Regions from separate parts of the Nocardia sp. NBC_00565 genome, predicted to be linked through region 3. Evidence: riboswitches for the same ligand, from Rfam matches in the RefSeq annotation. Region 3 holds a riboswitch; each other region holds the start of a gene.

Evidence for each region. Region 3 has a riboswitch for S-adenosylmethionine ahead of OG874_RS40960 (bifunctional o-acetylhomoserine/o-acetylserine sulfhydrylase). Riboswitches for the same ligand answer to the same signal wherever they lie in the genome.
Region 1: linked by a shared signal. The riboswitch ahead of OG874_RS03990 (hypothetical protein) and the one ahead of OG874_RS40960 (bifunctional o-acetylhomoserine/o-acetylserine sulfhydrylase) in region 3 are both predicted to bind S-adenosylmethionine.
Region 2: linked by a shared signal. The riboswitch ahead of OG874_RS32440 (rhodanese-like domain-containing protein) and the one ahead of OG874_RS40960 (bifunctional o-acetylhomoserine/o-acetylserine sulfhydrylase) in region 3 are both predicted to bind S-adenosylmethionine.
Region 4: linked by a shared signal. The riboswitch ahead of OG874_RS33185 (aminotransferase class V-fold PLP-dependent enzyme) and the one ahead of OG874_RS40960 (bifunctional o-acetylhomoserine/o-acetylserine sulfhydrylase) in region 3 are both predicted to bind S-adenosylmethionine.

The regions. Positions count from the first base shown of each region.
Region 1 covers NZ_CP107785.1:788,582-795,735, forward strand. Annotated here, with positions in the region: gene OG874_RS03980 (ABC transporter substrate-binding protein) at 1-656, opposite strand, end outside; gene OG874_RS03985 (LLM class flavin-dependent oxidoreductase) at 653-1,810, opposite strand; gene OG874_RS03990 (hypothetical protein) at 1,807-2,013, opposite strand; SAM riboswitch class I at 2,024-2,117, opposite strand; gene OG874_RS03995 (hypothetical protein) at 2,434-3,180, shown strand; gene OG874_RS04000 (glycosyltransferase family 2 protein) at 3,332-4,504, opposite strand; gene OG874_RS04005 (LppM family (lipo)protein) at 4,530-5,234, opposite strand; gene OG874_RS04010 (carotenoid biosynthesis protein) at 5,387-6,190, opposite strand; gene OG874_RS04015 (phytoene desaturase family protein) at 6,187-7,154, opposite strand, start outside.
Region 2 covers NZ_CP107785.1:7,042,731-7,049,884, reverse strand. Annotated here, with positions in the region: gene OG874_RS32470 (hypothetical protein) at 1-319, shown strand, start outside; gene OG874_RS32465 (hypothetical protein) at 323-490, opposite strand; gene OG874_RS32460 (DUF456 domain-containing protein) at 659-1,156, shown strand; gene OG874_RS32455 (amidohydrolase family protein) at 1,159-2,025, opposite strand; gene OG874_RS32450 (FAD-dependent oxidoreductase) at 2,146-3,609, opposite strand; gene OG874_RS32445 (Rv0361 family membrane protein) at 3,968-4,423, shown strand; SAM riboswitch class IV at 4,487-4,603, shown strand; gene OG874_RS32440 (rhodanese-like domain-containing protein) at 4,618-5,034, shown strand; gene OG874_RS32435 (O-succinylhomoserine sulfhydrylase) at 5,171-6,385, shown strand; gene OG874_RS32430 (RNA-guided endonuclease InsQ/TnpB family protein) at 6,598-7,154, shown strand, end outside.
Region 3 covers NZ_CP107785.1:8,959,702-8,966,855, reverse strand. Annotated here, with positions in the region: gene OG874_RS40975 (NADP-dependent isocitrate dehydrogenase) at 57-1,274, opposite strand; gene OG874_RS40970 (MFS transporter) at 1,561-3,054, opposite strand; gene OG874_RS40965 (TetR family transcriptional regulator) at 3,189-3,923, shown strand; SAM riboswitch class IV at 3,976-4,086, shown strand; gene OG874_RS40960 (bifunctional o-acetylhomoserine/o-acetylserine sulfhydrylase) at 4,168-5,490, shown strand; gene metX (homoserine O-acetyltransferase MetX) at 5,609-6,721, shown strand; gene OG874_RS40950 (TetR/AcrR family transcriptional regulator) at 6,827-7,154, opposite strand, start outside.
Region 4 covers NZ_CP107785.1:7,187,066-7,194,219, forward strand. Annotated here, with positions in the region: gene OG874_RS33160 (MarR family winged helix-turn-helix transcriptional regulator) at 1-98, opposite strand, end outside; gene OG874_RS33165 (crotonase/enoyl-CoA hydratase family protein) at 189-1,010, opposite strand; gene OG874_RS33170 (2-oxo-4-hydroxy-4-carboxy-5-ureidoimidazoline decarboxylase) at 1,168-1,488, shown strand; gene OG874_RS33175 (YbaK/EbsC family protein) at 1,538-2,011, shown strand; gene OG874_RS33180 (flavin reductase family protein) at 2,192-2,743, shown strand; gene OG874_RS33185 (aminotransferase class V-fold PLP-dependent enzyme) at 3,063-4,385, opposite strand; SAM riboswitch class IV at 4,432-4,545, opposite strand; gene OG874_RS33190 (LysE family translocator) at 4,671-5,318, shown strand; gene OG874_RS33195 (hypothetical protein) at 5,378-5,527, opposite strand; gene OG874_RS33200 (MarR family winged helix-turn-helix transcriptional regulator) at 5,535-5,957, shown strand; gene OG874_RS33205 (Pls/PosA family non-ribosomal peptide synthetase) at 6,131-7,154, shown strand, end outside.

The sequences.
Region 1 (7,154 bases), 1.5 Mb from region 3:
AGCGTCGCCGAGGCGTCCTGGCGGTAGGCCGCGTAGGTGAACGGCCCGCTGCCGACATTGTCGCCGAGGCAGCGCTGATCGGCGGATTTGGCGGTGGTGACATCGGCCTGGATGCCGAGCTGCGCGGTCGAGGACGCCTGCAGGAACTGTGCGTTCGGCTGGCTGAACTCCACGCGCGCGGTCAACTTGTCGACCGCGGTCGTGCCGACATAATTCGTCAGGTAGCTGGAGCCCAACGGCGTCTTGGCCGCGCCGAGCTTGATCACCGAATCGAAGGTCCTCTGCACCGATGCCGCGGTGAGCGCAGTGCCGTCGCTGAAGGTAACGCCATCGGTGAGATGGAAGGTGAAGACCTTCGCATCGGGGCTGATCTCCCAGCTCTGGGCCAGCCACGGCTTCAGCTCACCGGTCTTCGGATCCTGATCGGTCAGCGAATCCACGATCTGGCGGGTCACATACAGCGTCTGGTTGGTGCCGGACTGCGCCGGATCCGAGCAGGTCGGGGCCTGTGACAGTCCGTAGCGCAGGGTGCCCCCCGGCTGCGGCGGGCCCGCGTCGCCGCCCGACGTTGCCGAATCACTGCCGCAGGCGGCCAGGCTCGCGGCCGCGGTGACGGCGGCGGCCACGGCCGCGATTCGGTGGCGGGGTCTGATCACTGTGGAGCTCCAGATGTTTCGGTGCGGACGAGTTCGCCGCGGGAATCGATGTCGTAGTCGGTCGGTCGGGCCGATCCGTTCGTGGTTGCGACGCTGGTGTTTTCGCTGCTCGCGGTGGCCAATGGCCGACTCGGGAAGCGGCCGCGCAGTTCCGGGGCGACCTCGGCCTGGAAGAGCTCGAGACTGCCGCGATGCTGCACCTCGGTGCGACCGTCACGTTCGGCGGACAGATGGGTCACCTCGTGACCGAATTGCTCGTGCTGGTGGCCGACCTTGTCGATCACCTGCTCCGGGCTACCGATGAGCGCCGAACTGCGGGTGACGAAATCGTCGAGCGTCTCGAATACCACCGGCAGCCCGAGCTTTCGGGCCAGGGCCAGCCGCGCCTGGAAGATCGGGCGGTACACCTCGCGGGCTTCCTGGGACGTCTTGGCTATGTGCAGTCCCGCCGTGCCCGCACCGACCAGGGCATCGGCCGGGTCGTGCCCGTAGTGCGCCCAGCGTTCCCGATAGTGGCGCACCAATTCGGCATACGGCTCGATCGAATATGTGACATTCGCCGAGAACAGCGGATCACCCTGGCGCGCGGCGAGTTCCACCGAATCGCGACTGGTCGCGCTGCCGTGCCAGATCCGGATGCGCGGTTGCAGCGGCCGCGGCAGCGCCTTGGCCGCGACCAGCTCCGGGCGGAACCGGCCGGACCAGGTCACGCTGTCGCTGTCCCACAGTGCCCGGAACAGTTCGTAGCCTTCGCGATTGCGATCCCACTGATCGTCGGTGGTGACGTGGTACAGCTTTGCCTGCGCCGCGCCGTTGCCCTTGCCGATAATGAGTTCGAGGCGTCCACCGGAGAGGTTGTCCAGCGTCGAGTAGTCCTCGAACGCGCGGACCGGATCGAGCAGGCTGAGCGTGGTGACGGCGGTGAACAGACTGATCCGCGAGGTGACCGCCGCAATGTGGCTGAGGAGCACCGGCGGTGCGGCCGAGAGGAACGGATCCTCGTGCCGCTCACCGACAGCGAAGCCGTCGAAGCCGAGTTCCTCGGCGAGGCGGGCCTGTTCGATCACATCGCGCAACCGCTCCCTGGTCTCGGGCAGTCGTCCGGTGACCGGATCGGGCACCCGGGTGACGAGGGTGAACAGCAGGAACTTCATGCGCGGACTCCCACCGGCCCGTGGATGAATTGCGCGAGCAGCACGAGTGCGATCGCGCTGACCACCCAACGCCAGGGGTGCCAGGCTTTGGCGACCGTCGGTGCGGTCGCTACGGCACGCCCGGGTGCTGTGGCATCGGGCGGGTGGGCACCCGGTATCGGAACATCCGATACTGGGGCATCGGATGCGACGGACGCGCTCATGGTTTCGGTTCCTCCATCGTTCCCGGCGGAAGCACCCGCACCCGGTGACCGGGGGGTTGCTGCGACGTCGACGAGCCAGGTCTCTCGGTCGCTCTGGATGGTGTCCGACGCCGAGCACGGGTCGGGTCAATGGGTCTAGCCGAAATATCATGCGAAGCAGGCGAAGTCCGGCACAAGGGTACGAATCACGGTGAGCGCAGACCTTGTCCGAAAGGTTGTGAACAGGGACTATTGTGCGGATCGTGTGGTAGCTCCTGATGCGCCCGCCCTGCTCGTGGCCGCGTATTTCGCCTGGAGCGCCCGGACGGCGTGTCGTCGCGACAGCCCGATACGGCGTGCGGCGCGCGGGTGTCGCCCGCCGAAATCAGCGTAGTTGCGGAGGTTTGCCGGAGTACTCTCGGACCTCGATCGTGCCCGACGATGAGGAGGTCCACTGTGGCCGTGCTGCGCCGTCTGACCACGCTTACCGCCATCGCGTCCGCTTCGGCCGCGCTGACTTTCGCCGCTCCCGGCGTCGCCACCGCCGGTCCGGTAGCGGCTCCGATGCCCGCCCCCGCGGTTCCGGCCGCGACGGCGCCGGATGATCCGCCCGGCCGAGCCGGAACCGTCGCCCCCGGCGATCTGCTCGGCGCCTACCGTGCTGCGGTCGACGCGCTGCGCACCTTCGGCGTCGAGCCGTTCCTGTATCCGGCCGCGGCCTTCTGCTCCGACGCCAGGCTCGGCCTGGTCCCCGCCGTTGCGGGCGCGGTCCCCGGGCCGTGGCCCAAGACCACCGTGGCAATCCCCGGACTCGACCTGTCCGCGGTCAAGGCGGGCCAGGTCCTGTTCACCTTCGTGCCCTACGGCGTCGCCGCGGACAACGCCAACACCTCCGGTATGAACGTCGCCTGGCTCAACCTCGCCAACGGTCGCAGCGGAGTCACCCCGATGGGCCCGCTCTCCGACGTCATCCGGACGATGGTCCCCGCCGCGATCCCACCCGAGCTGAGACCCTTCGCCGAACGCACCATCCAAGACGTCTTCGCCGCCTTCCCCACCAGCGCCGTCCGCGCAGTCCCAGTGGACACCGGCTCCGGCACAGTCCTCGCCGCAGTCTTCGGAACCGTCGACAACGCCGGCAAGCCCTGCGTCTTCCTCCCGACTGTGGGCATCACGTCGGTGCGCTGAACCCGCGGTCTCGGGAGAGCCTGGGGCTGAGGGGAAATGCGGCTGTGGGCCGCGAGGCCGCTGGAGCAGCGAGGTTGCGGGTTCGTGGATCAAGATCAGGTGAAACTGGTGAAGTGGGTCTTTTGCCGCCATGGATTCCACCTGATCGTGATCAGCCGGGGGACAGGTGGCGGGATTTCCAGGTGAGGGTGTTGGTGTGGCGCGCACGGCGGGAGTGGGAGTACAGGCGGAGGTAGGCGGCCATGGAGATTGGATGGGCTAGGGCCGCGAGGAGATCGGTTCGGGTCAGGGTGGTGCTTTCCAATGAACGGGCGAGTAGGCGACTGGCTACTGCTGCGCTGTAGCCGAGGAGTCCTGCCGTGCGCGTCGAACCTCGGCCACCGATGGCGGCCAAGGGCGGTACGCAGTAGGCGAGTGCCGCAACGGCTCCGACTGCTGCGCCGCCGATGGTGGTGGCGCCGTAGGCCGACCAGAGCCAGCGGGTGTAGCCCGTTTCCAGTTCGGCTGCGTCGCGGTACATTCGGGTGCTCGCGGATCGGCCCGCCGCGACCAGCGCGGTTCGGCGATCCGAACGGCGCAGTGCGCGAGCGATATCCAGGTCCTCGGTGGGGCTGGCGGCCACTGCCGCGTGAGCGCCGATGGCGTGGTAGGCCGCCGCATCGAAGACGAGGAACTGGCCGCAGGCAACCGCGGTGGAGCGGCGGCGGCTGCGGTTGGCCACCGCGATCGGCAGGCTGGCCGCCCACGACCAGCACAGCAGCGGCTGCACCAACGCCTCCGCCAGCGATTCGGCCACCTGATATGGCCACGGCGACAACAACGCGGCCTCGCTGTGGCGCAGTTCGGTGACCGCGGCGGCGATCGCCGTCGGTGCCAGCCGCACATCGGCATCGAGGAAGATCAGCACCGCCGCATCCGCCAGCTCGGCCAGTCGTGCGCAGGCCGCGGTCTTCCCGGTCCAACCCGGTGCGGGTTCGGCCTCGGAGCGGACCACCGTACATCGCGGATCGCTTGCAATCGCTGCCAGCGCAGCGGCTTCGGTTCCGTCGCTGGAGGCATCGTCGAGAATCAGCACCCGCAGCTGCGGTACACCTACCTGCCCACGAAGATCATCGATCAGCCCGGGCAGCCGCTGCGCCTCGTCGCGCGCCGGGATGCACACCGTGACCGATTCGATCGTTGTGGTCGGATCGACCGGCAGCCTCCGTACTGTCGCGCGGTTGAACAATGCGACCCCACAACCCAACAGCGCGGTCGCCGCGCCGATCCGTGTCGCTGTCGCCGCGCTCGCGTTCAACGCTCGCACCACCCGCGCGTTCAGCATGGGCGTGCGATACCCGGAGGCAATCTCAGCGTCGCAGCGTCGAACGCCACAGATTGCTCAGCGAGATACCGCCCTGCGGTGCGCCGGGAGGTGCTGGGTTGCGGTCCATGTAGGCGACGGCGCAGATGATCGCGGCGACGGCCAGGGTGATGCCGCCGACGATTCCGGCCCAGCCCGCGAACGAGCGGGTGTTCGGGTCGGCGTAGCTGACCTCGGCGCGCAGCGTGGAGACGTCGCCGGGTGGCAGCTTCCAGGAGACGGTGGAGTCGTCCTCGCGGTTGCCGTTGGTCTTGGCGACCCGGGCCGGGAAGGCCACCGTGAACTGCACGTCCGAACCGTGCGGCGGTACGGATTTCAGATCGACCCGGCCGTTGAGGCTGACCAGGTCGCCGGTGCGCTGGAACGACAGGTTGAACATGCCCTGGGTCTGGTCGGACAGCCCGCCGAGCTGGCCGACCTCGCCGAATGACAGATCTTCGAAGAACACCTTGCTGCCGACATAGCCGTCCTGGCTGTACGGTTCGACCCGCACCTTCGCGGCCAGCGAATCGGGCGCCTTCAGCTGCGGGCCCTTGTCATTGGCGTCCGCGGGCACGACCGCGGCCACGATCCGGCCGGAGACCCGGTCGTTGGACGACACACCCATCGATACCTGCACCCGTAGGCAGCCCGCGAGCGCGGGCACCAGCAATGCGGCCAGTAATACTGCCGCCGCCACCCGCCGCACCATGGACCGGGGTGAGCGTGGCGACGATAGAACCGGGGCGTCGGGCGTCGCGGTGTGAGGACTCGGGTGCACGGCTCACATCGTGCCAGGCCGTCGACCCGGATTGCCACGCGACGGGCGGAACGCGCGCCGAGCGAAATGGTCACCGCGCGGATTCAGCTCCGTCGCGCCAGGACCGACCGCACCAGCAGCGGCACGCCGAGCACACCCAGCCCGACACACCCGTACCAGGCCGAATACGGCAGATCCAGGAAGACCGCGTGCGCGAGTGTCGATCCCAGCCAGGTCCACAGAAACACCGCCACCGGCACGATCACCGCCGATGGAATCGGGAACCCAGTACGTGTCCCCACCGCGCGATCCGAACCAGCCAGCAATACCGCCATCACCAACGCCACCGCGAACCAGCCCAGATAGTTGGTATACGGAATGTCCCCGAGACCGGGCAGCCCCCAACCGGCCGCGCACCAACTCCACTGCCCATCCGCGACCATCTGCGGATCCAGAAACAGATCCCAGCCAACCGCCCCGACCGCCGTCAACACGATCCGAACCGCGATCCGCCGAGTCAGCATCCCGGCCACCACCCACACCGGATACAGCCCGCCGGTCCAGGCCAATGCGACCACCAACGGCACCCCGGCCACCGCGGGCCCCAACCGGCCGTCGGCGTAGTCATAACAACCGAATGGGAATCCCGTTGCGGTGCCGACGATCTCGGCGATCAGTCCGAGTCCGGAGACGATGACCAGAAACCCGACGGCATACCGAACCCCGCACGTCGCTCCCGCATGCGCCAACGCCGTCCCCGCCGAGAGCAGCACGACAACGACGGTCACCCGGTCGCGGGCGACCCCCGAGGTCAGCGGATAACCGATCTGCGCGAGCACCAGCAGCACCGCGAATGCGGCAGGCACCACCCATCGCGGCGTCCTCAGGAACGAGAGCGGCTCGCTCATCGCCTGCGCAGCAAGGGAAACCGGCTCCGCCGCCGATCACGCAGCACCAATTGCGCCGCACTACGCCCACTTGCCCCGGACACCCCACCACCCGGATGCGTCGACGCCCCGGTCAGATACAACCCGGCCGCCCCCGGCACCCGCTGCCCGGACAACTCCGGCAACGGCCGCCACAGCATCATCTGATCCAGCGACATCTCCACATGCATCACATTCCCGCCGCGCAACCCCATCTCGCGCTCGAGATCAACCGGCGTCTGGACATGCCGCCGCAATATGCTCTTGGCGAACCCCGGTGCGTAGGAATCGACTTCGGCGATGATCCGATCGGCCTCCGGCTCCGCGTGCGCGGTCCAGTCGCTGCCATCGGCCAACTCGTACGGATGCCACTGCGCCCACAGCGAAAGCTGATGTTCACCGGCCGGAGCGATACTCGGGTCGACCGCACTGAAACTCATCGCGAGCACTACCGGTCGCGGCGGCAGATCCCCGGCCGACGCCGCACCGTGCGCCCGGCGCAGCTGCCGCCGATCGGCGACGAGAAACTGCAGCCCGTTGGCGGATTCGGCGGTCGAGCTGCCGGGATACCGCGGCAGCGCGTCGGTCGCGAGCCGCACCACCATGCCGATGCCCGGTCCGACCCGGATCCGCCGCCGCCAGTCGTCGAGCACGGCTGCGTCGAAGCCGCCGTCCTGCAACAGATCCAGTGTGGTCAGCACGTGCGTGCCCGCGATCACGGTATCCACCCGCAGCTTTCGGCCCGCAGCGGTGCGCACCTCCCAACCGGCACCGATCTGCCGCAGTGTGGTGACCGCGTCGCCCGCCGCAACCACGCCACCGTCGGCACGCAACCGCGCGACCAGAGCCGCTGTCAGCGCCCCACTTCCGCCCACCGCCCGACCGGGCGGCAGCGTATGCATCAGCGCGGCGAACCCGATCATCGGCGCGGTCCCCGGTTCCGACA
Region 2 (7,154 bases), 1.9 Mb from region 3:
CTTCGACGCCAGCGGAGAAAACAGCCGCGCCGGGGCGAGTAATTACCTGGTCAACAGGGTCGAAGAAGGCACCAAAGGGCGCTTCGCCCTCGGCCCGGGTACCCCTAGAGACTCCCTTCCCGGATCTAACCCACCGATGGAAATACTCCTTGTCGGTGCCGGGTCGACCCTCGGGCTGCGGTGGCAGACCGAGGATGGCTACCTCTTCGAGCAGGGCCGACCCGAGTTTGTGCTCACCTACGCTCCCGACCGGGAAAAGCTGACCATGGCCTCCCGCGGCGCCTCATACCAGCGCTGGCAGCTCAAAGCTGCGAAGTAGACCTCACGCGCCAAGGCGACACGCTTCTCGCGTCGCCTTGCCAGGTGCGCCGAGTCCGGAATCGCGCCATGCGCTTTCGCCCAGCAGCTCGGACAGTTTCGGCTCGAGTTGCCTGTTGCGTCCAGCCAGGCGGGCGATGCGCTGCGCAGCGTTGGCGAGGTCGGCCTTCAACGATTCTCGTGAAACCGGTGCGGTGTGCCCGGCACGGATCGGCGGGCTAACCCGGTTCAGGCGAGATGTCTCTACCGCACGGTTCAGGCAAGATCTTTCGCCTACGCGTCGCCCGCTGGGGCAGCTGGCAATCTCGCGCACGGCGGCCGTCGACTATAGGCTTCACCAGTGGAAACGTACGCCCATCAGGGGTGGTTTTTAGTACTTGTCGGCCTGGTAATTCTGGTTGGGTTGGTCGGGATCATCGTTCCGATCCTGCCGGGGGTCATTCTGATCTTCGGGGCCATTGCGGTTTGGGCGTTCGCGACCGGGGGTGCGACTGCGTGGACGGTGTTCGGTGTCAGTACGGCGTTCTTGGTGCTGTCGGGGATCGTCAAGTACACCTGGCCGGGGCGAAAGATGAAGGACGCCGGGGTTTCCAACCGAGCGCTGTTCGTGGGCGCGGTGCTGGGCATCGTTGGTTTCTTCATCATCCCGGTGGTCGGGTTGATCGTGGGATTCGTTCTGGGCGTGTATCTTTCGGAGCTGCAGCGGCTTCGCGAGAACCAACCGGCTTGGCAGGCAACGGTGCACGCTGTCAAGGGTGTCGGCTTGTCGATGCTCATCGAGCTTTTCGGTGCGCTGCTGGCTACCGGTGTTTGGGTTATCGGCGCGATAGCGGCTTAGCTCTACTCGATGGCGGGGAACGGAATCGTATCCGCCGCTTCGAGTTTCGGAACCGCGTGCAGCGGCAGGGTTGGCTGTTCGGTGCGGTGGATAGGCAGCGTCGGGGCCGGATCCGTAGGGACTTCGCGCACGCGTGCGGGTAGCCGATAGAAGGCGCGCGCATTGTCTTCGAGCACCGCGAACATATCGGTGCCGACGACATCGCAGATCAGATCCACATCGGCATCCTCGAACGGCCGGCCCGCCCTGGTGCCGGGCAGGTCCGTGCCGAACATCAGCGCCTCGGGATTGACCGCGTGGATCCGGCGCAGCGTATCGGCCACGTTCATCTGCACCCGCCCGAATCCGGTCGCCTTGACCCGCGCCCCGCGATCCACCAGATCCAGCAGATAGCGCAGGCCCTCCTCGGACATGCCGAGATGGTCGATGGAGATCACCGGCAGCTTGGAGATCACCGGCTGCAGCGATTTGAGCATCGTCCCGTCGATATACACCTCGACATGCCAGCCGACGAGCTCGTGCGCGCGCAGCGCCTGCAGCGTCATCGTGGTGATATCCGCGGCCGCGCGCTTGAGGTTGAATCGCAGCGCCCGCACGCCGATCCGGTCGAGTTCGATAATCTCTTCGTCAGTGGCGTCGGGGTCTAGCGTGGTCACCCCGACCCAGCCGGGGCCGAGCTCGGCGAGGGCCGCCTTCAGGTACGTCTGATCGGTGCCTTGGAAGGAACCGCTGACCACGGCACCGCCGCCGACATCGAAGCGCGACATACGCTTTCGGTAATCGGCGATGGTGAACGGGTCGGGCAGGTAGCCCTGGTTCTCGGCCAGCGGGAACCGCGGGTCGAAGATGTGGAGATGGGCATCGAACACTTGTACAGAATGCCTCAGTAAAGGATTTTCCGCTGCCACAGACGCGACAGAATTTCCGCTGTCGCGGCGGTACCGGTTCGTCGACTGCGACAAGGGTGAGCCACCCCTGTCGAGATCGCGTTAGACCTTGTGCGGCTCACTGGCGCGCAGCATATCTTCGCGCTCGACGACCTTGACCCGCTCGCGGCCCTCCGGCTCGCCGAGAGCGCGCTCGTGCGCGTCGAGGCGGTACCAGCCCTGCCAGGTGGTGAACGGGATGCCCTTGCTCTCCAGGAACTCGGTGACCGCGTCCAGCTCCGGCTGCTCGGCCGGAGTGAAGTTCACACTGTCGTCCAGCAGGCAGGCCACGGTCTCGTTGGCGTCGCCCTTGGTGTGGCCGATGAGGCCGACCGGTCCGCGCTTGATCCAGCCGGTGACATAAGTGGCGGACAGGTAGCGGTCCGAACCGTCGGCGTCCTCGTCGGCGATGACGCGTCCGGCCTCGTTCGGGATGACGCCCGCCTGATCGTCGAACGGCAGGTGGGTGAGGTTCTGCGACAGGTAGCCGACGGCGCGGTAGACGGCCTGGACGTCCCAGTCCTTGAGGACACCGGTGCCCTTGACGTTGCCGGTGCCGTCGAGCTGGGTGCGCTCGGTGCGCAGGCCGACGACCTTGCCGTCCTCGCCCAGGATCTCGGCGGGGGATTCGAAGAAGTGCAGGAACAGCTTGTGCGGGCGGTTGCCGACGTCGCGGATGGCCCACTGCTCCAGGGTGTTCGAGATCATGTCGACCTGCTTGGAGTGCCGACGGGCGGCCTCGGAGCCCTCGTCGTAGTCGATATCTTCGGGATCGACGATGACCTCGATGGTCGGGGAGTGGTCGAGTTCGCGTAGCTCGAGCGGGGTGAACTTGGCCTGCGCGGGGCCGCGACGGCCGAAGACGTGCACCTCGAGCGCCTTATTGGCCTTCAGTCCGTTGTAGACGTTCGGCGGGATCTCGGTCGGCAGCAGTTCATCGCCGGTCTTGGCGAGTACCCGCGCGACGTCGAGTGCGACGTTGCCGACACCGAGGACGGCGACCTTCTCGGCCTCCAGCGGCCAGGTGCGCGGCACGTCCGGGTGTCCGTCGTACCAGGACACGAAGTCGGCGGCGCCGTAGCTGCCGTCCAGGCCGATGCCAGGGATCTCCAGCGCGCGGTCGGCGTTGGCGCCGGTGGAGAAGATGATCGCGTCATAGAAGGTGCGCAGGTCGTCGAGGGTGATGTCGGTGCCGTAGTCGATATTGCCGAGCAGGCGCACCTGCGGCTTGTCGAGCACCTTGTGCAGGGCGGTGATGATGCCCTTGATGCGCGGATGGTCCGGCGCGACGCCGTAGCGGATGAGCCCGAACGGCGCGGGCATGCGCTCGTACAGGTCGATGCTCACCTCGGCATCGGACTTCATCAACGCGTCGGCGGCGTAGATACCGGCCGGTCCCGCGCCTACGATCGCGATGCGAAGCGGACGAGTCCCCGCGGTGTTCGCTTCAGGCCCGGAGGCGGCAGCCTGCGTAACCACGGAGGGCCCGCGAATACCGCTTATCGACTCAGCACTCTGTTCGGTCATCTTTACGCGCACCCTTATGGTCGAAACAATTAATGGCGTCAGTCTTAGCTTAGGCTAACTTTGACGCACCCTTTGGTTGCACCTGACGATGCGACAGGCGGCTCGCGGCTACACAGTCGCTACGACGGTGAGCTGTCATTCGGCTATGACAGCAGGCCGCAGTCCCGCGATTCTATCGGTGGCGCGCGGTGCGCCGTGCGGGCGGTGCGTGAACCGGATGGTTGCCGCCCCGGCTCACTTACCGGAGTACCCGCTCGCCCGATGACTAACGGATCATCGCGCCGCCGATGCCGGGTTCGGTCGCGCACGGTCGGGGGGCGACTGTCGGATATCGCCGTCCACCAGGGATGATCGACCCATGACAGAGCAGCAGGGCATCGACGACGAACCGGCAATCGAGGTCGACCAGACCGATCGCCGCTCCGTCGCGCCGTTCGTCGCGGCGGCAGTCTTCGCGGCCGTCGTCCTCATCGCGATCGTGCTCGGTGCGGTGCTCTCGCCCGCTGAGAAAAATGTCACAGAATCGGACAAGATCACGGCCGCGGTGCAGCGCTACGCGGAGGCCAGGGCCGCCACCGACAGCACGCCGCCACCCGCGGTTGCCTGTCAAGGATTCGACGAGAGCAAATCGCCGCTGGCCGCCCAGTTCGGTGGTGCGGCGGCCGGAAAGTCGATCAAGGTCACCAAGATTGAGAACGCCATGGTCGATGGTGATAGGGCGAAGGCGGACGTGACCATCGCGGTCGAGGGCCGTGAGACGCCGGCGACGTGGAATTTGGTTCGCTCCGGCGACCGCTGGATCGTCTGCAAGTGATTACCGGCGCGGCGCGAACTGGGGTTTGACATGGTGGCACCTGCCCAGGCAATCTCGGACTCAGGTCATGAGAACCAGCGTCAAGCCCCGGCTAGCTGGTCGGCAACCCTCCTCCGCGGTGGGGTGCTCCGGGTGACGACCTGGCCGCGCACCGAAACCCAGGTGCGGCAAGCGTGGATTCACAGGAGGATCGCATGAGTTATGCCGGTGACATCACCCCACAGCAGGCGTGGGAGTTGTTGCGGGACAATCCCGAAGCCGTGTTGGTCGATGTGCGCACCGAAGCCGAGTGGCGCTTCGTCGGCGTCCCGGACACCAGTTCGATCGAGCGGCCGACGGTGCTGATCGAATGGGTCGACAGCAGCGGCGCCCGCAACGGTGAGTTCGTCGAGCAGCTGACCAGTGCGCTCGAGGGGCGCAATCCGGAGGCGCCTGTCGTCTTCCTGTGTCGGTCCGGGCAGCGCTCGATCGGTGCCGCCGTGGCGGCGACCAATACCGGGATCGCACCGTCGTACAACGTGCTGGAGGGCTTCGAGGGGCCGATCGACGAGTCCGGGCATCGCGGCGGCTCCGGCTGGCGTGCGCTGGGATTGCCGTGGCGGCAGTCATGAGCGTGTGCTGTGCCGCTAGCGACTGCTTGCAGGTCGCTCGAAACAACACCGCTAGCGACTGCTTGCAGGTCGCTCGAAACAACACCGCTAGCGACTGCTTGCAGGTCGCTCGAAACAACACCCCCGGGAGCCGGTCATGATCACCGGTGGTGCGTTCGACAAGCCGCTGCCCGAAGGTGTCGGGCCCGCGACGCTCGGTGTTCGAGGTGGCCTGCGCCGCTCCGGATTCGAGGAGACCGCGGAGGCGTTGTACCTGTCCTCCGGGTTCGTCTACGAGAGCGCCGAGGCGGCCGAGGCCGCGTTCACCGGTGATATCGAGCATTTCGTCTACTCCCGCTACGGCAACCCGACGGTGGCCATGTTCGAGGAGCGGCTGCGCCTGATCGACGGCGCCGAAGCATGTTTCGCGACCGCGAGCGGCATGGCGGCCGTATTCACCGCGCTCGGTGCGCTTTTGGGCGCGGGCGATCGACTGGTGGCCGCGCGCAGCCTCTTCGGTTCCTGCTTCGTGGTGTGCAACGAGATCCTGCCGCGCTGGGGTGTGGAGACGGTCTTCGTCGACGGTGATGACCTGGACCAGTGGGAGCAGGCGCTGTCGGTGCCCACCCAGGCCGTGTTCTTCGAGACGCCGGCGAACCCCATGCAGACGCTGGTCGATGTGCGCCGGGTGACCGAACTCGCCCATGCCGCGGGCGCGAAGGTGGTGCTGGACAACGTCTTTGCCACTCCACTGCTGCAGCGTGGTTTCGAACTCGGCGCGGATGTGCTCGTGTATTCCGGCACCAAGCACATCGACGGTCAGGGCCGAGTGCTCGGCGGCGCGATTCTCGGACCGCACGACTACATCGACGGTCCGGTGAAAAACCTTATGCGCCATACCGGTCCGGCGTTGAGCCCGTTCAATGCGTGGACCCTGCTCAAGGGGTTGGAGACCATGCCGCTGCGCGTGCGCCATTCGACCGAATCCGCGCTGCGCATCGCGAAGTTCCTGGAGGACAACAAGTCCGTCTCGTGGGTGCGCTACCCCTACCTGGGGTCGCATCCGCAGCACGAACTGGCGACCAGCCAGATGAGCGGCGGCGGCACCGTGGTCACCTTCGAGCTGAACGCCCCCGCGCACGAGGCGAAGAAGCGCGCCTTCGAGGTGCTCAACCGGTTGCGCATCATCGACATCTCCAACAATCTCGGTGATTCCAAAACCCTCATCACCCACCCCGCTACCACCACCCACCGGGCCATGGGTCCCGAGGGCCGTGCCACCATCGGCCTGTCCGACGGTGTCGTCCGTATCTCGGTGGGCCTGGAAGATGTCGAGGACATCCTCGGCGACCTCGACAACGCGCTGAGCTAGCGGGTTCCAACGGGACGCGGCCGCGTCATCAGATGTTTGGCGCGGAGACTCTCTCGTTCGCGAGGGTGTGGAAGCGCCGTCCTCCTAATCGAGGTTGTCGGTCGGGGTGATGTGTCGGTGGTGTCGGATAGGTTGTCGGCCATGGAGGAGGTGATGCGGTACAGCTATCGGCTGCGGCCGGGCCGGGCCGCGCAGTCGGCTTTGCTGGCCGAGTGGCATCGCTGCCGGTTTTGTGGAATGAGGCTGTCCACCAGCAGAAGTCGGGCGGCAGGCCGACGTTCGGCGCATTGAGCAAGCTGTTGACCGCTGCCCGCGGGGGGAGCGTGTGGTTGCGGGAGGGTTCGCAGGTCGCCCAGCAGCAGACGCTGCGAACGTATGCGCAGGCGCTTGCTCAGTCGTTCACCGTCAAGGGGCGGGGTCGGCCGGTGTTCAAGCCCCGTAAGACGACCGAGCTGTCGCTGGAGTACACCCAGCGTGGGTTCAGCCTCCGCGATGGGCGCCTCGTGCTGGCCAAAGGGGTGAGCATTCCGGTGGTGTGGTCGCGTGAGTTGCCGTCCGCACCGACCAGTGTGCGTGTTTTCCGGGATTCGCTCGGGCACTGGTATGCCTCGTTCATCGTGCGCCGCACCGTGGATCCCGCACCCGTGGCCGAGAGCGCCATCGGGATCGACTGGGGTGTGTGCGTCACGGCCACGGCCACTGATCCGTCGTTCGATTTGCCCTATCGCGGGCATCGTGCCCGTTGTGCCGCCGAGTTGGCGCGGTCGCA
Region 3 (7,154 bases):
GTATGTCGCGCCCGGCGCCGGAATGCTCCAGCGCCGGGATATTCAGTTCAACCGAGTCAGCGCAGGGCGCGGGCCAGGTTGACATCGAGCGCGCCGAGGAACTCCTCGGTGCTCAGATAGCCCTGATCGCCGCCGACCAGCGCAGCCAGGTCCTTGGTCATCTGGCCGCCCTCGACGGTCTTGATGACGACGTCCTCGAGGGTCTGCGCGAAGCCGATCACCTCGGGGGTGTTGTCCAGCTTGCCGCGATGCTCGAGGCCTCGGGTCCAGGCGAAGATCGACGCGATCGGGTTGGTCGAGGTCGGCTTGCCCTGCTGGTGCTGGCGGTAGTGCCGGGTGACGGTGCCGTGCGCGGCCTCGGCCTCACAGGTCTTGCCGTCCGGGGTGAGCAGCACCGAGGTCATCAGGCCGAGCGAGCCGAAGCCCTGGGCCACGGTGTCGGACTGCACGTCGCCGTCGTAGTTCTTGCAGGCCCAGACGTAGCCACCCTCCCACTTCATGGAGGAGGCGACCATATCGTCGATGAGGCGGTGCTCGTAGGTGAGGCCCGCGGCGTCGAACTGGGTCTTGAACTCGGCGTCGAAGACTTCCTGGAAGGTGTCCTTGAACATGCCGTCGTAGGCCTTGAGGATGGTGTTCTTCGTCGACATGTACACCGGGTAGTTCTGCTGCAGGCCGTAGTTGAACGTCGCGCGCGCGAAGTCCTCGATGGACTTCTTGAAGTTGTACATGCCCATCACGACGCCGCCGTCCTCGGGCATCTGCACGACCTCGTGCACGATCGGCTCGCTGCCGTCGTCCGGGGTGAAGGTGAGCGTGACCGTGCCGCTCTGGAACACCTTGAAGTCGGTGGCGCGGTACTGGTCACCGAACGCGTGGCGGCCGATAATGATCGGCTTGGTCCAACCGGGAACCAGACGCGGCACGTTCGAGATGATGATCGGCGCGCGGAAAATGGTGCCGCCGAGAATGTTGCGAATGGTGCCGTTGGGCGAGCGCCACATCTTCTTCAGGCCGAATTCCTCGACCCGGGCCTCGTCGGGGGTGATGGTGGCACATTTGACACCGACGCCGTGCTCTTTGATGGCATTCGCCGCATCAATGGTGACCTGGTCGTCTGTTTTGTCCCGATACTCGATACCGAGGTCGTAATACTCCAGGTTCACATCGAGATACGGGTGGATCAGCTTGTCCTTGATGAACTGCCAGATGATCCGGGTCATCTCGTCGCCGTCGAGTTCGACGACGGTGCCTTCAACCTTGATCTTGGACATGGATCTTCGTGTCCTCCTAGGATGGTGCCCTTATTGCACGGCCAGGCGAACACGCTTGTGAGCGGACCCCAGCTGTTCCAACAGACAACGTATATGCCCCGCGTTGTCCGCGAGACATGTGGTGCAAACAAGACAAGCGTACTGCTGCCAACGACCGCACCGCGCGGGCAGCCCCCCATGTGAACCTGCCCGAAATTGTTACCGACAAGTAGGCCGGGAGTGGCGCGCACCACAGCAATGTCCGGGTATCGCAGCGGATGCGATACCCGGACAGGCTATTTCGCGATCAGACCGCGACCGGAATCCGCGCGCCCTCCTCGGAGCCCTCGATCAGGTTCTCCGGCTTGTCCCGGATCATCAACGCGATCACCGGAATCGCGGCGAGGAAGAATCCGGCGCCGACATAGAACGCGACGTCGTAGCTGTGAATCGAGGCACGTGCCATCAGGTTGTCGATCGTCGCGTGACTCTCCGCGTAGGACTTGGCCGTCTGCACCGAGATGGTGGTCAGCAGTGCGGTGCCGACCGCGCCGCCGACCTGCTGTGCCGCGTTGAGCAACGCACTGGCCACACCCGAATCCGCTTCCTCGACCTGATGCAGCGCAACAGTCTGCATGCCGACGAACAGCGGGCCCATACCGAGCGCGATGAACAACTGAGCGGGCAGCACGCTGGCCGCGTAGCTGTCGCCGTAGCTCAACTGAGCCAGCCACAGCAGGCCCAGGACACCGAGCACGGCACCCGCCACCATCAGCGGCCGCGGGCCGAGCTTGGGCAGCAGCGCGCTGGTGACACCGGCGGAGATCGCGATGCCCGCCGGGAACGGCAGGAAGGCGAAGCCCGCCTTCAGCGACGAATAGCCGAGGGTGATCTGGAAGTAGTAGCTCAGGAACAGGAACATCGCGAACATCGCGATCGGGATCAGCAGCGCGGCCAGGAAGGCGCCGCCGCGGTTGATCTCGCCGGGAATGTGCAACGGCAGTAGCGGATTCGACGAACGTCGCTCGATGGCGACGAAGGCGATCAGCAAGGCGACACCGACGACGAGCAGTGCGAGGGTGCTCCCGGCCAGCCAGCCGTCCTCGGCGGCGCGGCTGAATCCGTACACGATGGCGATCAGGCCGAGCGTCACGGTGACCGCGCCGGGCACGTCGTAGCCGCCGGTGCGCGGGACCGGTATGTCCTTCACCACAAACGCCAGCGCGCCGAGCAGGGCGAGCAATGCGATCGGCGTATTCACCAGCAGGCACCAGCGCCACGAGGCGTACTCGGTGAGCGCACCGCCCGCGATGAGACCGAGCGCGGCGCCACCGGCGGAGATCCCGGCGAAGATACCGAACGCCGTCGCGCGCTCCCTGGCCTCGGTGAAGGTCACCGATAGCAGCGAAAGTGCCGCGGGCGCAAGCAAAGCCGCGAACGCGCCCTGCAGAGCCCGACCGGCGAACAGCTCCGCGCCGTTCTGCGCGAGACCGGCCACCGCGGAAGCACCCGCGAAACCGACCAGGCCGACAATGAAGACCCGGCGCCTGCCGAGGTAGTCCGCGAGCCGCCCGCCGAGCAGCAGCAGGCCGCCGAAGATCAGCGTGTAGGCGGTGAGCATCCATTGCCGATTGCCATCGCTGATGTCGAGATCACGTTGTGCGAACGGCAGCGAGATGGTCACGATGGTCGCATCCAGCACCACCATGAGCTGGGCCAACGCGATCACCCCCAGGGCCAACCAGCGCGCTGAACTGCCCTGTCTTTTCGAAACGTCAACCGCTGTCGCAGTCTCGGTCATCTTGATCTCCTCGCCATCCGAAGTAGTGCAGCCATCCTGTCATCGACAGACATTTGTCGTCAAGAGAAAAATGTCGCATTCCGACATTTGACCGTTAAAGACACAAACCGTCCCGATTGCGCTAATATGAGGCCATGCTCGAGTCATCGACGCCGATCGGCGTAGACGCCGCGGCCGACGACACCGCGCCCCCCACCCCGAATCCGGGGCCGAGCGCGCCCGTGAGCGTCGGCCTGCGCGAGCGCAAGAAGCAGCAGACCCGGCTGCGCATCATCGAGATGGCGCTGGACCTTTGCGACGCACAGGGATTCGATGCGACGACGGTCGAGCAGATCGCACACGGCGCGGACGTGTCACCGCGCACGATCAACCGATACTTCGACAGCAAGGAAGACATCGTCCTCGGCCCGGTCAAGGATTTCGGCCTCGCGATCGCCGAGTGCCTGCGCGCCCTCCCGGTCACCGGCAACGAGTTGGAATCCCTGCGCTTGGCCTTTCTGCAGGTCGTCGACGCTGCCGCGAACAGCGTCGACGGACCGATCTCGTTCCGGCGCTTCCAGCAGATGCAGCGGATACTGCGCAGCAGCCCGACGGTCAGCGCACAGAGCATGGAACTCGCCGACGACAAGAACGCCGCGATCGCCGACGTACTCGCCGAACGGTTCGGCACCCAGCCCGACGCGCTACCGGTGCGGCTGGTCATCGGCGCGTGGCAGCTGATCGGTCACCTCAGCATGGAGTGTTCGGACGCGATCTTCGACGACGCGGACACCATGGCCGCCGCGCAGTCGGCCCGCGATTCGTTCACCACGTCGTTCGACGAGTTCATGCGCGTATGCGCCGGACGCCCGGCCGCCGATCCGGCGTGAAATAGGCAACGGATTTCGGCCGTCGACCGCCCGCCGGTTACGATGTCGGTCAGGTCATGAGTGCCAGCGCGAAGCCCCGGCTTGCTGGACGGCAACCCTCCAGCAGCGGCGGGGTGCTCCGGGTGATGACCGGGCTCTCGAAAGTCGAGAGCAAGCGCGCACTTCAGGAGGTATCCCCATGTGTTGTTGTCCGTCACCCGCATCCCCTTGAACCTGCTGGCGAACAACCCTTTTGGAGTAAGACATGAGTGACCCCATCGCGTCCGCGGCCGAGCGCTGGTCCTTCGAGACCAAGCAGATCCACGCGGGGCAGACCCCCGACGAGATCACCGGCGCACGCGCACTCCCGATCTACCAGACCACCTCGTACGCCTTCCGCGACACCGACCACGCGGCCGCGCTGTTCGGACTGGCCGAACCGGGCAATATCTACACCCGGATCATGAACCCGACCCAAGACGTGGTCGAGCAGCGCATCGCCGCCCTGGAGGGCGGTGTGGCCGCACTGCTACTGGCCTCCGGTCAGGCCGCGGAAACCTACGCGATCCTGAATCTCGCCGCCGCCGGCGATCACATCGTCTCCAGCCCGCACCTCTACGGCGGCACCTACAACCTGTTCCACTACTCGCTGCCCAAGCTCGGTATCGAGGTCTCCTTCGTCGAGGATCCGGACGATCTGGCGCAGTGGCGCGCGGCGATCCGGCCGAACACCAAGGCGTTCTACGGCGAGACCATCGCCAACCCGAGCAGCGCCATCTTCGACATTCCCGGCATCTCCGCGATCGCGCACGAGGCCGGGCTGCCGTTGATCGTGGACAACACCGTCGCCACCCCGTACTTGATCCAGCCGCTGGCCCACGGCGCCGACATCGTCGTGCACTCGGCGACCAAATATTTGGGCGGGCACGGTTCGGCGGTGGCCGGTGTGATCGTCGACGGCGGCACCTTCGATTGGACCGTGCGCGACGCCGCCGGCGCATCGCGCTTCCCCGGCTTCACCACCCCGGACCCGAGCTATCACGGCGCGGTGTTCGCCGATCTCGGCGCGCCCGCCTATGCGTTGAAGGCACGCGTGCAGCTGCTGCGCGATCTCGGTGCCGCGGTATCGCCGTTCAACGCGTTCCTGATCAGTCAGGGCATCGAGACGCTGAGCCTGCGGATCGAGCGGCATGTGTCGAACGCGCAGGCCGTGGCCGAGTTCCTGAGCACACATCCGGCCGTGGAAACGGTGTTCTACGCGGGACTGCCGTCATCGCCGTGGCACGAACGCGCCGCCCAGCTGGCGCCGAAGGGTGCGGGCGCCATCGTCGCGTTCGAATTGCGCGGCGGCGTCGATGCCGGCAAGAAGTTCGTGGACGCGTTAGCCCTGCACAGCCATGTAGCTAACATCGGGGATGTGCGTTCTCTTGTGATTCACCCGGCCTCGACCACGCACTCGCAGTTGACGCCCGATGAGCAACTGGCCTCCGGCGTCACCCCGGGGCTGGTCCGGCTCGCCGTGGGCATCGAGGGAATCGACGACATTCTGGCCGATCTGCTGGCCGGTTTCGCGGCGGCGACAACGTGAGCGAGCGCAGCGAGCGAACCACCGACACAGCACCCTCGATCACGACGGAGCTGAGCGCTGGCGAGGCGGAGTCGTGACCGTGAGCGCTGAACCGAGTACCGCTGGTTCCTCGTCCGGGGTGGCGCTGCCACCGCCGGACGGGCGGCTCGGCATCATCGCCATCGGGGACGTGCGGCTGGAGAACGGCGCCGTCGTCCCCGATGTCCACTTGGCCGTGCAGCGCTGGGGTGAGCTCTCCCCCACGCTGGACAATGTGGTGCTCGTCGAACACGCGCTGACCGGCGATTCACACGTCGTCGGAGTGCCCGACGATATCCACCCGCTGCCCGGCTGGTGGGACGGCATGGTCGGTCCCGGCGCGCCGGTGGATACCGACGAGTGGTGCGTCATCGCGACCAATGTGCTCGGTGGCTGCCAGGGCAGCACTGGGCCCTCGTCGCTTGCGCCGGACGGAAAGCCCTGGGGCGCAAGGTTTCCGGAGATCTCCATCCGAGACCAGGTGCGCGCGGAAGTCGCGCTGATGGATCTGCTCGGCATCGAGCGCCTGGCCGCCATCGTCGGCGGTTCGATGGGCGGTATGCGGGTGCTGGAGTGGATGGTCGATACGCCCGATCGAGTGAGCTCGGCACTCGTGCTCGCCGTCGGCGCCCGCGCCACCGCCGACCAGATCGGCACGCAGACAACGCAAATCGCCGCCATCAAGGCCGACCCCGACTGGCAGGGCGGCGACTACCACGACACCGACCGCGCCCCCACGACCGGCATGGGCATCGCCCGCCGCATCGCCCACCTGACCTATCGCACCGAAGGCGAACTCGACCACCGCTTCGAGAACAGCGCCCAGGGCGCGGAGGATCCGCGCAACGGTGGACGCTACGCCGTCCAGAGCTACCTGGACCACCAGGCCGAAAAGCTCTGTAGCCGTTTCGATCCCGCCACCTACGTGCTGCTCACCGAGGCGATGAATCGGCACGACGTCGGCCGTGGGCGCGGCGGTATTTCCGCCGCACTGGCTGCTACCCCCGTGCCCTGTGTGGTCGGCGGCGTCGATTCGGATCGCCTATACCCGTTGCGAACACAGCAGGAGCTGGCCGACGGCCTCCCCGGCTGCGAAGGTCTGGAGATCGTGCACTCCCGCGACGGACACGACGGTTTCCTCACCGAAGCGGCGGCGGTCTCGAAGCTGCTCACCGAGACGATGCGATTGGCGCGGGAGAGCCGCACCAGCTGAAGTCGGTGAGGTGTTTCGCCTCTCCGGGGAACTTCCCGGCGAGGACAACCTTTCTTGTCAACCAGCGATGTCGACAGGTGCAGGAATCCCCGTCGATAGAACGCCCTATTCGGCGGGCGCGCCGACGAGCAGTCGCACGATGGATTGGACGAACTCATCGAGTCGTTCGCGGGGGTATTCATCGGGCGCGCTGACCGCGAGCCTGCCGAGCATTTCCGCCACGCTCAGCAGTGAGTTGGTGAGCAGCCCGGAATCCATTCCCGCCCACCGTGAATCGAGCGCCATGCCCATGCGAACCAGGGACTCGGCCTGATCGAAGACGCCGGTGCGCGAATCGGCAAGTGCCGCACGGTATTCGTCGGGGGCGCTGCCGGGTCCGGCGAGGATCAGGCGCCAGCGCGTCGGATTCTCCAGTGCTACACCGACAAACGCC
Region 4 (7,154 bases), 1.8 Mb from region 3:
TCCTTCATCCGCAGCTGCCCCGCGGTCCGCTCCCGGATCCGCTGCAGCCGGGTGAGCTGAATCGCGATCACGTCGACCGACAGCTCGTCCTCATCCACTCATCTCACCCTTTACTTGCGTCAATCAATTAGTTGCGTGATACAAGTATGTGGGCAAGCCAACAGCTAGGGCAAGCGTTTTACCGGCCTTTACCGGCCCTTGAACTCCGGTTCCCGCTTCTCGAATACGGCCTGGATGGCCTCGGTCAGGTCCTCCGAGGGCAGGAATGCGGCGTTCCATGCGGAGACGTAGCGCAGCCCGACGGCCACCTGATCCTTGGTGCGCTGCTCGAGCACATCCTTCGCACCCTGCACCACCAGCGGCGGGTTCGCGGCGATCTCGCGGGCGATGGCGTGCGCCGCGTCCAATGTCGCGTCCTGATCGGCGAAGACGTCGTTGACCAGGCCGATCTTCTCGGCACGCGCGGCGTCGATGTCCTTACCGGTGTACGCGAGTTCGCGCAGATGGCCCTCGCCGATGATGCCGGGCAGCCGATGCAGCGAACCGATATCGGCGATGATCGCCACCTTCGCCTCGCGCAGACTGAACTTCGCATCCGCGCTCGCGTAGCGGATATCGGCGGCGGCGATGAGATCCAGCCCGCCGCCGATGCACCAACCGGCGACCGCGGCGATGACCGGCTTGCGGCAGTCGGCCACGGCAGTTACCGCGGCCTGCATGCGGCGCAACTCAATGAGGAAGTCGGTGCGCGGCGCGGCCTGGGCCTTATCGGCCAGCAGCGGACCGAACATCCCGGACATCGCAGGCAGATCGAGCCCGTAGGAGAAATGTTTGCCGGAACCGGTGAGCACAATCGCACGAACCTCGGTATCGGCATCGAGCCCGCGGAAAATCTCCGGCAACTCCCGCCAGAAATCCGGACCCATGGCATTGCCCTTACCGGGACCGATCAGGGTCACCTGCGCGACGTGGTCCTTGGTTTCAACGGTGAAAGCCTGCCAATCAGTCATTCGTCCAGCGTAAAGCAGGTGTGAGCAAGTCGGCCGACCAGTCCGCCCACCATGTAAATCCTGTGCAAAAGTTGGTGTGGCGCACTGGTTCCCGCATCGGTGCGGACCGCATCATGGTCGAGTCAGCAAACCCGCATCACCGGGCTGGGAGGCCATCATGCTGATGCATCGAGGAATAGGGCTGGACCGCTTCAATGCGATGACGCACAGTCGTGCCGTACACGCGCTGTTCGAAGCCTGCTGCAATGTCACCTGGGCGGCCAAGATCGCCGCTGACCGCCCGTACGCGGATCGGGACGCGCTGCTTGCCAAGGCGGATATCGAATTGCTCGCGCTGTCCCAATCCGATCTCGATCGCGCCTTCGATGCGTTTGTGCACGAACAGGTCTCGCAGCGGAGTGTGACCGAACTCGCGCGGGTGGTGCGCGACCGGATCGACCGAATGCTAGGCCCCGCCGAGGGATACCCCGAATACTGACCGGCGAACTCACCCGGCGTACCGCCCGCAATCCCTCTACCCTGGTGGGATGCGCAGGTCACTTCCACCAGTCGCATGCCGGGTCGCGGATACCCTGATCGCGCGCGGCCACCACGGTGTCATCGTCACTCAGCCCGCTCCCACGCCGACCGCAGCCGATGCCGCGCGGGCACTCGGCATCGATGTGGGCGCCATCACGAAATCACTGGTGTTCCTGCTCGACGACGATCCGGTGCTGCTGCTGGTCTCCGGCGCACATCAGGTGGATCTCGAGCACACCGGCGCCCGGCTCGAGGGCAAGCTCACCAAGGCGTCCGCCGAGATGGTGCGGGCGGTGACCGGTCAGCCGATCGGCGGCATCGCACCGGTCGGGCATCCGACCAACCTGCCGACCTGGGTGGACACCGCACTGTCCACGCATCGCGAGGTGTGGGCCGCGGGCGGACATCCGAATACCGTATTCCGCACCTCGTTTCGGGAATTGGTGCGCATCACCGCTGGACTTCCGATCGACGTGGATTGAATTCCCCGCCCCGCCGCGCGAGCAGCGCAAAGCGCGAAATGGAGATCAATCCAACATCTGGGCGGCGGACCATTGCCGACAAACCCGGCGTAGTTTCGGTCATGTGAGCGAGCGGAGCGAGAGAACCATCAACACAGCACCGACGGTCGCGGCGGAGCCGAGCGCTAGCGAGGCGGAGCTGTGACCGAAGCTCAACCGCCCGCCACCGACATCCGGATTCCCGATGATCTGAGCGGTATCACCGCCGAGCAGTACCGCGCCTCCATGCGGCACTATCCGGCGGGCGTCACCGTGGTCACCCTCGGCTCCGCGAACGGTCCGATCGGTTTCACCGCGACCTCGTTCGCGTCGCTATCCCTCGAGCCTCCACTGGTCTCCTTCAATATCGCGCACACGTCATCGAGCCTGACCGCACTACGGGCGGCCGACTCCGTGGTGATCCACTTCCTCGGCGAACATCAACACGATCTCGCGCAGCGCTTCGCCCGCACGGCCGACGAGCGCTTCACCGACCGTTCGCTGTGGACCACGCTGGAAACCGGCGAGCCGGTATTGCACGGCACGCCCATCTGGATCCGCGCCACCATCCACCAACTCATCACCATCGGCGACCACGACTTCGTCGTCGGTCTCGTCACGCGGGTGCACGACGACACCGATGAAAGACCCGCCGCCGCCCCGCTGCTCTATTACCGCGGCCGGTACTACCGCCCGACCTCGCTCGAGGGCTGAGCAGGCCGAGCGGCAGTCGAATTCAGCTGGGCAGATTCGGCTGGGCGGCAACCGAAATCGATCGCTGGAGATCCACTGATGGGCCGGTGCGCACCTCGATGTGGAAGGTGTCGCCCGATCCGGCCGACGGCGGCCGCCGGGCGAATCTCCTTGGTGCGCCGCTGGATTCGCAGGTAGATCGATATTCGGGCCCATCCGTGCTCCGATTCCGCGAGACACCGCGGAGATCGCTCGGGAATGGGCGTTTAGTGCAATAGGCGCGCACAGCTCGGGGGTGCGTCTATCGCTATCCGGACGGAGCACCAGGGGATCAGCCCAACTAGCCGATCAGGCAGGGTGCGGCACCATCGGTGGAGTTGGGGCTGGTGAAGGGGCGGGTCTCCGGGGTCGGGTTCCACAGACCGTCGGTGCTGGCGTAGTTCCAGGTAGTGCCGTTGGCGACGAGCGTCGCAATGGCCTCGACCAACCGATCCACATCGGCGGAGCTGGTGCCCAGACCGATACTGGCGCGCAGCGCACCGTCGAGTCCGAGCCGCTCGAGCAGCGGGTGAGCACAGAAACGGCCGTCGCGGATGCCGATGCCGTATTCGGCGGAGAGATAGGCCGCGACATGGCCGGGGACGAAACCGTCGAGGGTGAACGCGACGATGCCGACGGTGTCGGGGCTGTCGTCCCAGATGCGCAGCAGGTTGACGCCGGGGATGGCGGACAAGCCCGCGCGCAGGCGATCGGCGAGCTGTCGCTCGTGGGTGGTGAGAGTTTCCGGATCGATCGCACAGAGCGCGTCACACGCCGCGGCGAGTGCGGCGGCGCCGAGGACGTTCGGGGACCCGCCCTCATGGCGCTGTGGCGCGGGCGCCCAGTCCGCGTGGGTGGTGGTGACCTCGCGGACCGCGCCACCGCCGGCCAGGTACGGCTCGGCGGCATCGAGCCAATCCCGGCGTCCGACAAGGACTCCCGCGCCGAACGGCGCGTAGAGCTTGTGACCGGAAAACGCGAGGTAGTCGATGCCGGTGTCGCGCAGGCTGATTCGACGATGCGGAGCCAGCTGGGCGGCATCGACCAGAATGCGCGCGCCGCACTGGTGGGCGATGGTGGCCAGCCGCTCCAGCGGCAGCACCTCACCGGTCACATTGGAGGCACCCGTGACCGCGAGCAGCGCGGCGGGCTTACTGCACAGTTCGGCGATGAGCTGGCGAATGGTCTCCTCGACGGTATCCGCGGCCTTGACGACGCGGCGACCGTGCCGAGTCCAGGGCAGGAAGTTGGCGTGGTGCTCGATATCCAGCACGACGGTGTCACCGGGCACGCAGGACGCGAGCAGGTTCAGCGAATCAGTGGTGTTGCGGGTGAATACCACGACCTGGTCGTCGGCGGCGTCGAGGAACCGGGTCACCGAACCGCGGGCCGCCTCGTAGCACTCGGTGGAGATCCGCGAGGCGTAACCGGCGCCGCGGTGCACGCTCGCGTAGTACGGCAGCAACTGCTGCACCCAGTCGGCGACCTGCGCCAATGCCGGTGCGCTCGCGGCGTAGTCGAAGTTCGCGTAGGTGGTCGTCCCGCCCTGAACGAGCGGTACCCGCAGATCGTCGCCGGAGACCCGGGCGAAGGCGGAACAGGTCTGGTCAACTACAGCAGTCATCACAAAATCCCATCGGCTGTGGGACCCGTAATCAGGTGATTATCCGAGTCCGCGCTTGCCGCACCCGGTCGGGCTGCGGCCCGGTCGTCACCCGGAGCACCCCACCGCGGAGGAGGGTTGCCGACCAGCTAGCCGGGGCTTGACGCTGGTACTCATGACCTGAAACGAGACTGACAGATGCCAAGTCGCTCTGTCAACCGCCGTTTCCGCCACCCATATCGTGCATATACATGCAATTGAGTAAATAAACTTGCACAGCCGGGCGATCTGCGGTCTCATCGAGGGGTGACGCTTTCCCTGCTGCTCAGTTTTGTCGGCCTGTGCATCCTACTGTCGATCACGCCGGGACCGGACTCGTTCCTGGTGCTGCGATTCTCGATCGTGGACGCGCGACCCGGCATCGCCGCGGCGCTCGGATCGGCACTGGGCGGCATCGTCTGGGCAGTGGTGGTCGCGGCGGGTGTCGCCGCGCTGCTGGAGCAGTCCGCGACGGCCTACCGGACACTCAAGGTCGTCGGCGGAATCTACTTGGTGTACTTGGGAATTCGGGCGCTGCTCGAGCACCGCAAGCAGCGCAGGACGGCCAACGCGGCGGGCACCGGCCCGCCGGCCGGCCACCTGAGCACCGGCGAACCGACCTCGATTCGCTCGGCGTTCGCCGCGGGCCTGGTGTCGTGCATGTTCAACCCGAAGGTCGGACTGTTCTACCTGGCGGTGCTGCCGCAATTCCTCACCGACGTCACCTTCCTGAACACCCTCGCCCTCGGCGCCATCGAATGCACCGTCGCCGCGGTGGAGATGATCCTGCTCGCCGTGCTGGCCTCACGGGCGGTCGCCATGCTGCGCCGCCCGCAGGTCCGCGACCGGCTCGAGCAGATCAGTGCGGCCATCCTCGCCGCCCTCGGCATCGGCACCGCCGCCTCGGCCGCGTAATCCGTTACGCGCCTTGTCGACAGCCGTCTCCGATCGCCGGCAAGACGCACACAACAGCACTATTTCGGCTGAACCTCCTTGCGCCACAGCAGCAGTGACGCGATCAGCGAGACAACCGCCGCAGCAGTCAGCCACCAGAAGGCCTGCCGGAACCCGGCATCGGCCGGCAGCCCGGCGTCGGCCGCGCGGTACAGCACCACCGCCAGCAATCACCGAATGCCCGCCGACCACATTCACCCCCGCGGCCTGCTCCGCTTCCCGACCTACGCGCTCGGCAGGCTGCACAAGGCCGTACACGCCGAGATGGGCACATCACTGCGCGACCACTGGGTGCTGGTCTGCCTGGAGGAATTCGACGATCTGTCCCAGCAGCAGGTCGCCATCGCCCTCGGCATCGACCGCAGCGAGGTGGTCCGGCTGATCGACGGCCTGGAGCAGGCCGGTTTCGTGGTCCGCACCCGCGATTCCGTGGACCGCCGCAGGTACCGGCTCTCCATCACCAAGGCCGGACGGGCCGAGCGCCGCAAGACCGATGAACTCATCGAGCAGGCCGCCGAGCGGGTGCTGCATCGACTCGATGACGAGGAACGGCAAACCCTGCATCGCCTGGCACTAAAAGCGCTCGGCGAAGACATCTGAGCCTGCCCGCCGCAACCCCCAAAGACCGACCGCCCGGTTCTGTCAGCGACAACAATCCGATACCGCAGGTACCGTAGACACTTGGTCACCGTGGCGTTTGCCCATTGGTAACCCTCTTGTGAAACAACTTCGGGGAAGCGTTAGGCAGGTCTATGAGAGGTGGGCAGGACGTGATGCTGCAGCCGCAGGTCGACGCCGCGGCGGACCAGGACCCGGCAGCCGGGCTCCCGACGTCCGATCCCCTGCTCCGCGCCACCCTCGCGGCGCAGGCCAGGACCCTCGTCGACATCCTGAACAGCACCGCGACCGCCCATCCCGAGGCGCCCGCGATCGATGACGGCCGGGTGGTGCTCAACTACACCGAATTGCTGGCCGAGATCGACGCCGGGGTCGTCCGATTGACCGCGGCCGGAGTGCGGCCGGGCGACCGCGTCGGCGTGCGCCTGCCATCCGGTACGCATGAGCTTTACGTCACTATCCTGGCCATCCTGTTCGCCGGTGCGGCCTACGTACCGGTCGACGCGGATGACCCGCAGGAGCGTGCCCGACTGGTCTTCGGCGAAGCCCGAGTTACCGCTATCGCAACCGCGGCGGGCATCGAGCCGACGGTGGCCGCCGCCGAGCGGCCCGATGACGAAACCGAACCGGCCACCGACAGCGCCTCGACCGTGCGCCCGACGCCCACCGACGACGCCTGGATCATCTTCACCTCCGGCTCCACCGGCACCCCGAAAGGCGTTGCGGTCACCCATCGCAATGCCGCCGCATTCGTCGATGCCGAGGCGCGGCTGTTCCTGCCGGAGGCTCCGATCGGCCCCGGCGACCGCGTCCTGGCCGGACTCTCGGTCGCCTTCGACGCCTCCTGCGAAGAGATGTGGCTGGCCTGGCGCAACGGCGCCTGCCTGGTGCCCGCGCCCCGCGCGCTGGTGCGTACCGGCGCGGATCTGGGCCCCTGGCTGGTCCGCCGCGAAATCAGCATCGTCTCGACGGTGCCCACGCTGGCCGCGACCTGGCCCGTCGAGGCGCTCGACTCGGTCCGCCTGCTGATCTTCGGCGGTGAGGCAGTGCCGCCCGAACTCGCCGAACGCCTTGCCGGAAGCCCCGCGGCGCGAGCGACGGGCTCGGAGGAGGCAGTTCGGGGCCGTCGACGCGGTACTCCGCAGGGTATACACGCACACGCATGGCCCCGCGAATCCG